2 linked regions of the Rhodopirellula baltica SH 1 genome follow. Each later gene encodes a partner of the first gene's protein in a complex. Links are inferred from orthologs where the notes say so. Each region holds a gene or a part of one and is shown on either strand. Other genes may lie near its edges.

What was found.
Region 2: the proteins of tsaD (region 1) and tsaE are in contact, whole or in part, in a crystal structure (PDB 6N9A), measured with the Thermotoga maritima proteins. The link is inferred for Rhodopirellula baltica SH 1 from one-to-one orthologs. Residues at the interface, in WP_004082750.1 of Thermotoga maritima: Cys10, Asp11, Arg49, His50, Leu82, Gly84, Gly135, Gly136, Glu154, Thr155, Leu156, Asp157, Asp158, Ser159, Glu162, Asp165, Lys166, Arg169, Leu170, Tyr175, Lys213, Thr214, Leu217, Tyr218, Gln221, Arg222, Asn324; in WP_004082108.1 of Thermotoga maritima: Leu37, Gly38, Lys46, Lys57, Val59, Lys60, Ser61, Thr63, Phe64, Thr65, Leu66, Met67, Val69, Pro71, Tyr82, Arg83, Leu84, Asp86, Asp88, Phe89, Asp93, Ile128, Asp130, Glu131, Arg134.

Annotation. Positions count from the first base shown.
Region 1 is NC_005027.1:4,851,190-4,854,448, reverse strand. What follows is about bases 58-2,992. They hold tsaD (tRNA (adenosine(37)-N6)-threonylcarbamoyltransferase complex transferase subunit TsaD), read right to left. Parts: upstream 2,096-2,992; coding sequence 1,019-2,095; downstream 58-1,018. Other genes in these bases: RB_RS18550 (YheT family hydrolase), read left to right, coding at 2,680-2,992; thpR (RNA 2',3'-cyclic phosphodiesterase), read right to left, coding at 2,092-2,661; RB_RS18565 (DUF4112 domain-containing protein), read right to left, coding at 427-972; pgl (6-phosphogluconolactonase), read left to right, coding at 58-318. In the rest of the region: more of pgl, read left to right, coding at 1-57; more of RB_RS18550, read left to right, coding at 2,993-3,259.
Region 2 is NC_005027.1:4,114,782-4,118,015, forward strand. The notes cover bases 201-3,110. They hold tsaE (tRNA (adenosine(37)-N6)-threonylcarbamoyltransferase complex ATPase subunit type 1 TsaE), read right to left. Parts: upstream 1,953-3,110; coding sequence 1,449-1,952; downstream 201-1,448. Other genes in these bases: hisC (histidinol-phosphate transaminase), read left to right, coding at 201-748; hisB (imidazoleglycerol-phosphate dehydratase HisB), read left to right, coding at 745-1,353; RB_RS15650 (hypothetical protein), read right to left, coding at 1,985-2,203; RB_RS15655 (hypothetical protein), read left to right, coding at 2,582-3,016. Outside these bases: more of hisC, read left to right, coding at 1-200; RB_RS15660 (hypothetical protein), read left to right, coding at 3,213-3,234. UniProt on the Escherichia coli protein: Required for the formation of a threonylcarbamoyl group on adenosine at position 37 (t(6)A37) in tRNAs that read codons beginning with adenine.

The sequences.
Region 1 (3,259 bases):
TGGGATTTGGCTTTATTAGGAATGGGCGATGACGCGCACACGGCGTCGTTGTTCCCGGAGACGAAAGCCATCGAGCAGAACGATCGTTGGTTCGTGGAGAACTGGGTGCCTAAGATGAAAACCTATCGCTACACGCTGACCGCGCCCGCGATCAATTCCGCTCGGCAGCGTTGGTTCTTGATCGGTGGATCAAACAAGCGTCAGGCACTCGCCAGTGTTCGCAGTTCCGCCAGTGATTTACCCGCCGCGCTGTTCCCGTCGCGATTGATCGAGTCGCCGACTTGGTTTGTGACGCGCGATGCCGTCGCGACTGCTTAGTAGCGAGTGAACAACAAGTGACGATGTTAGCGGTGTGGCGCAAGCCGCCCGGTGAAGAACCGGAGGGCTCGCGCCCTTCCGCTACGTCACTTGTTGTTCACGTGGTCCTTAGAACAGGTTCATGATCGCGTTGATGCACCAGACGAAGATCATCACCATCAGTCCCAGCAGGATGATCAGGGCGATCACGATGGCCATCAAAATGGGCCAAACGCTTCCGCGGTGCTTGTCTTCGACGTAGTACTCTCGCAATAGAAGCAGATTGCGATGGTTGGCTTTGTAGAACAAGTCGAAGATGTTGCCCAAGACAGGGATGGTGCCAACCAATGCGTCCAGACCCACGTTGCCCAGCATTCTCAGCACGAGTCTTGGGCTCGCTCCATTTCTTGCCATCGTCGCGATCAGGATTCCGGACAACCCCATGCTGATCGCATCACCAGCACCGGGGACCAATCCGAGAATGAAGTCCAACCCAAAGCGGACTTTGGTGCCGGGGATACGAAATCGCGTGTCCAGCAAGCGGCTGTAGCGATCGACCCACCGCAGCGATGGATGACCAAGCTGCAGTTCGGTCAGGACGGCCGATTCACCAGTGAGTGTCGCTTCACCGTCGCGTGCCGATTTACCTCTGAGTCGTTTGGAAGCAGATTTCATGAGCGTGAATGGTCCCGGGATGATGCGATCGTTTGTGCGTCTGTCTTCAGAAGCCTCGTTGCAGTCCGGGGGTGATGTCCAGATCAAGCGATGCGAATTGTTCGGCTTCGAACTTCTTCCAGGCGATCGCACCCATGACAGCATTGTCAGTGCATAGGTGCGGTGGAGCGATCCAAAGCTCGAAGCCGTCTTTGTCGGCGGCGGCTTGCAGGTCACGTCGCAAACGCTGGTTGGCTGCCACGCCGCCTCCGACGATCAGCCGATTGATTGAGTTCTGAGGATCGTTGTTGCGATTTCTGTGCCGCTTGATCGCTCGACGGCATTTGGATACCAAGACATCGACAACAGCGGCCTCAAACGAGGCGCAGACGTCCCGTTTGACTTGGTCGGAAATGTCCAGCGACGCAAAGTCTTGGCGGCCCGGGCCGACGATGGCGTACCGAACCGCCGTCTTCAAACCGCTGAAGGAAAAATCATCGCCTGGATCGTGAATCATCGAGCGAGGGAAAGAGTATGCCTTGTCGTTTCCTTGCGAGGCGAGCTTTGCGACTTCGATTCCGCCGGGAAAGGGTAGGGACAACATCGCTGCCACTTTGTCGAATGCTTCGCCAGCGGCATCGTCGATTGTTCCGCCGAGATACTCCAGGTCGATCGCGGTGCGACAAACATACAGGCTGGTGTGACCGCCGGATACGATCAGGCCAATCGCCGGATAGATGTTCGCCGGGGCCCCTTCAATCAATTGACACGCATACAAGTGAGCGTGCAAATGATTGAGCGAGATCAGTGGTTTGTTCCATGCCAAGGCGAGCGTTTTGGCGGCAACGACACCGACCAGCAATGAACCAGCCAAGCCCGGACGATCGGCTACGGCGATCGCGGTGAGGTCTTCGCCACGAACTTTCGCTTGCGTCAGTGCCGTGTCGATCACCGGAAGGATGCGTTCCAGGTGGGCTCGCGCGGCGATCTCGGGGACCACACCGCCGAACTGCTCGTGAAGTGTTTCTTGGGTGGCGATGCATTGGCCAAGGACCGTGCCGTCGCGGCGAATGACCGCCGCGGCAGTTTCATCACAAGTGGATTCAATCGACAGCAGCAATTCAGAAGCGGCCGTCGGCGTCATAGTTGGACTCGCCCGAGCACGTTGTAAGTCGGACCGTGTTTCTCAAGAAAGCTGCCCACCACATGAATTTCGCGAACATTGAATTCGCCAATTTCGTCGTCTTCGAACTTCCGCCATCGATTGATAACGTCTGAGTTAGCACGGCGGGTTCCGCTTCGCGTCCGTCCCACGGTCAAATGGGGACGGTAATCTCTGGGTTCGGGTTTGTAACCCATCGCGGCGAATCGTTTCTCAAGATCAGCGACCAAATTGGTCAGTGTTGACGTGGCATCATCCACCGCGACGGTCAGAACTCGAGGGCGTTCCAAGTCCGGGATCCCGGAGGCACCCTCGAGAACCAATGCAAAGGGTTCTATGTCTTCGCAGGCGGCTTGCAGTGTGTTGCAAACAGCCGGTGTTTCAACGTTGTCGACTTCCCCGAGGAATTTCAGCGTGAGGTGCAAATTCTCGTCGGGAACCCATTTGATTCCGTCTCCTGGGCTTTTGGTTTCCGCCATCCAACGCGATGCTGTGCGGGCGAGATCGGATGGCAACGGAATGGCCAGAAAGGTGCGAATGGTTTTCATGAGCGAAAGTTTAACGAGATGACGTTTTCAGTGCATCGGTTCGAACCACCGAGTTTTGTGCCGCATCGATGGCGTCGAGGTGGGCACCTGCAAACGTTGCTTGCGCCACGGCCAACCATGTCGATCAGCGAATGGCAAAAGCTATCGAGCGGCGTCAAATCAGAAAAGCATCGTCTGCCCGTGTCTGATAACGACACATTGATTCTGCACGATGATACTCCCGAATCATGGTTGGGAACTCCCCGAGGAAGCGTGTTGCTGCTGCACGGGATTTGTGGCTGCCATGCGGCGGATTACATGGTGCGTTTCAAAAGAAGGTTGCTGGCGATCGGCATCCGTGTGTTCCGGTTGGACATGCGAGGATGTGGTGAATCGGTGGCGTATTGTCGTGGCATCACACATGCGGGACGAAGCGAAGACGTATTGGCCGCCATTGAGCGAATTGCCGACTTGACCGGCGAACAGGCTGCCCCGATCGGAGCCGTGGGAACTTCCTTGGGTGGGAACCAATTGTTGCGTGCGGCAGGACGGATCGGGGCTGGTTTGGACGCGAGGCCATCTTACTGGGATCGAATCGGTCCTATTCTGGCGATCGCAC
Region 2 (3,234 bases), 740 kb from region 1 along the record:
AACTTTGGCTGACATCCAAGGTGCGAATTGGGAACAAGTTCCCTTCAACGATCCTTGGGAACTGCCGCAATCGTTTGGCGAAAATCGAGAGGATCTAAAACTGGTACTGCTCCCCAACCCGAACAGCCCCAGCGGAACGATCGTTTCCAAGCCTCAGATCGCTGAACTTTCCAATTCACTGAACTGCCCATTGGTCGTCGATGAAGCCTACGCGGACTTCGCCGAAGAAAACTGTCTCGACCTGGTTCAATCCGACGAAAACATCTTCGTCACTCGAACGCTCAGCAAGTCATACGGACTGGCTGGCATTCGCTTCGGCTTTTTGGTCGCACAGCCACATGTGATCGCTGAGCTGACGAAAATCAAGGACAGCTACAACTGTGATGCGATTTCGATCGCCGCCGCAACCGCTGCGATGGGCTGCCAAGAATGGCTGGCCGATGTCGTCGCCAAGATGAACGTCACCCGCGATCGAACGACCGATCGCTTGCGAGCACTCGGGTTCGACGTGACACCATCGCATGCAAATTTCGTGTGGTGCCGTCACCCCGAAGGAAAACACGCGGAAATTCACCAGTACCTCAAACAAAGCCAGATCCTGATCCGATACATGGACTTTCCGGATTGGGGCGACGGATTGCGGATCAGCGTCGGTACAGATGACCAAATCGATGCTTGCATGCTGATGATCGAACGTGCGATGCAGTCACTCAACATTTCCCTTCCCGCTCGAGCGGACTCAACATGACCTCTTCCAATTCTAACTCGTCACGTGAAGTCAGCCTCGAACGCAAAACCGGCGAGACGGATATCAAGCTGTCGGTCAACCTGGATGGCAGTGGCGCAGGTAAACGCGACTCGGGAATTGGATTCCTCGACCACATGCTGGACCTGCTGGCAAAGCATGCCCTGATTGACCTGACCGTGGAAGCCAAAGGCGACTTGCACGTCGACGATCACCACACGGCCGAAGACATCGGCATCGCTTTGGGCACTGCCGTCGATCGGGCTCTCGGTGATCGCGCAGGTGTTCGTCGCTACGGTCACTTCACGTTGCCGATGGATGAGTGTCTGGTCACGTCGGCCGTCGACATGGGCGGACGCTATGCGTTTGAATACAACGCTCCCATCGCGGCATCCAAGATCGGGACGTTCGATAGCGAACTGGTGGAACACTTTTGGCAATCGTTCGCCGTCAATGCAAAGTGCAATCTGCACGTTCTATTGCATCACGGCAGCAACGGGCACCACATCAGCGAATGCGTCTTCAAAGCCACCGCGAGGGCGATCCGCATGGCCGTTGAAAGCGATCCACGCAGTGATGCGATTCCAAGCACCAAAGGTGTGCTGTAGGTCATCGCCGCAAATCGCACGGCAGCAACAAGCTCGATGCGATGATCATTTCATTGCAATACATGCATGAATGCTCCAACAGCTTGCTGCGTTGTTTATGAAGCTGCTTGAAGACGCTTCAGAACATGCTGGACCCATTGCCAACGCTCTGGATCAGCACAATGGAGTTGAATCTCGCGAGTCCCAGCATCGGGTGAGTCAGCGAGAATTTCGATCTGCATCCAAACCGCTTCGGGCGGCATCGCATCAGCAAAACGGTCCGCCCATTCGACGACGGTCCATGCACCGGGCTCTTGGTAACACTCTTCCAATCCCAGCTCCCACCATTCGTCTTCATCACCAACGCGATACGCATCCACATGATGCAACGTGTGTTCTTCCGCGTGGTAGGTTCGAAGCAAAGTGAAGGTGGGACTGGTCACTTCGGACGAGTTCAGCCCCATGGCTCTGGCGAGCTCTTGTGTCCATCGCGTCTTGCCAGCCCCAAGTGTTCCGGTAACGGCAAAGCAGACCGGGAACGCAATCGGCTCGCGAACAAAAGCGTCCGCGAGCCGAGCGAGTGTTTTCAAATCAACTTGGTCGAGTGTGACCAAATTCAATCCTCAGGTTTCGATTCTGGTGAACCAGAAACTCAGGGAGCTTCTGTTTCTGGAGTTTCTGCTTCGGGAGTTTCCGCAGTGCCGGTCACATTGTCCGAAGGCATTTCAGCTGCGCCGGTAGCGTTGTCGGTGACAACTGGAGCGGCGTCGGTGTCGACATCCACATCAGCTGGTGGAGCTGGCGGTGGGCAACCAACGGTCGTGGCCAGCAATGCAAGTGCGAATACGCAACGAAGAGTTTGTTGAATCATGGTGACTCGGGAAGGAAGAAGGTGGGACTACTTGATATCGATTCGGCAACCCGAATTCGGTTTCCAACCTCTAGATTAGCAAAACGTTCATAAAATGCACCCTGTCGTTGCAAGAATCCATCGTAAGAGATGATTCGTGGCGATCAGCCAACCCTTGCAACCCGCCTAAACCTAATTTCCTACCCAAAATCATCGATGGATCCAGCTGTCACGACTGTTTTCTCAGTGCAAAACACCGTGTCCGTTCGGTCAATCAAAATCGGCTCGAGCCGCGCGGCGGCCGTCCAATCTGGTGGGATTTGCCCGATCCCCGGTCAGACGGCATCAATCGCAGGACGATACCACCACCGAAATCAGTCCATTCGCCGGGGTTTACCTATGAAATCGACCGTCCCATTTCTGTTTGCTTTGTTGATCGGTGCAACCTTGGCCCCAGCTGCTTCGGCACAGGGATTGGACGATCTCTTTTCGGCATCGCCGCAACGAGACACACCGCAACGGAACGCCGAGCGATTGGCATTGCCGCCAATGACGCCCGCGGTTGCTGATGCAGAATCCGATCCCGTGAACAGCCCATCGGATCGAAAACTCGTTCACGCACCTGGCTCGACTGCAGAACAAATGCCTTCGATGGCGATGCAGCTGCGTCAAGCTCGAGCTTTGGAAGCATCGCGTCAACGTCAAGCTCGCCTGGAAGCTTCCTACTGGGCAAGCAACCCGAATCTGCGTCCAGCTTGGGACAGCAACTTCGGCCAAAACCAATACCGCAATCGAATCATTTACTACGTTCCGGCGTACTATCACAATCGCTGATTGCGAGAGCAGACGAGCCATTTGACTTCGCGGACGTTGAATGAATGCCCGCCGAAGCGAACGGGCTCAACGAGAACTGGACGGGCGATTAATATAGATACACCCGTTCCAGCTCATCGAGGCCAGCTCACCGAGGCTCTCTGCCGTTTTGAATCCGCCTCGCCCAACATTGATCCCCCTGATCGGGTTCACCTTCTTGACCTCGGCAACCTATTCGG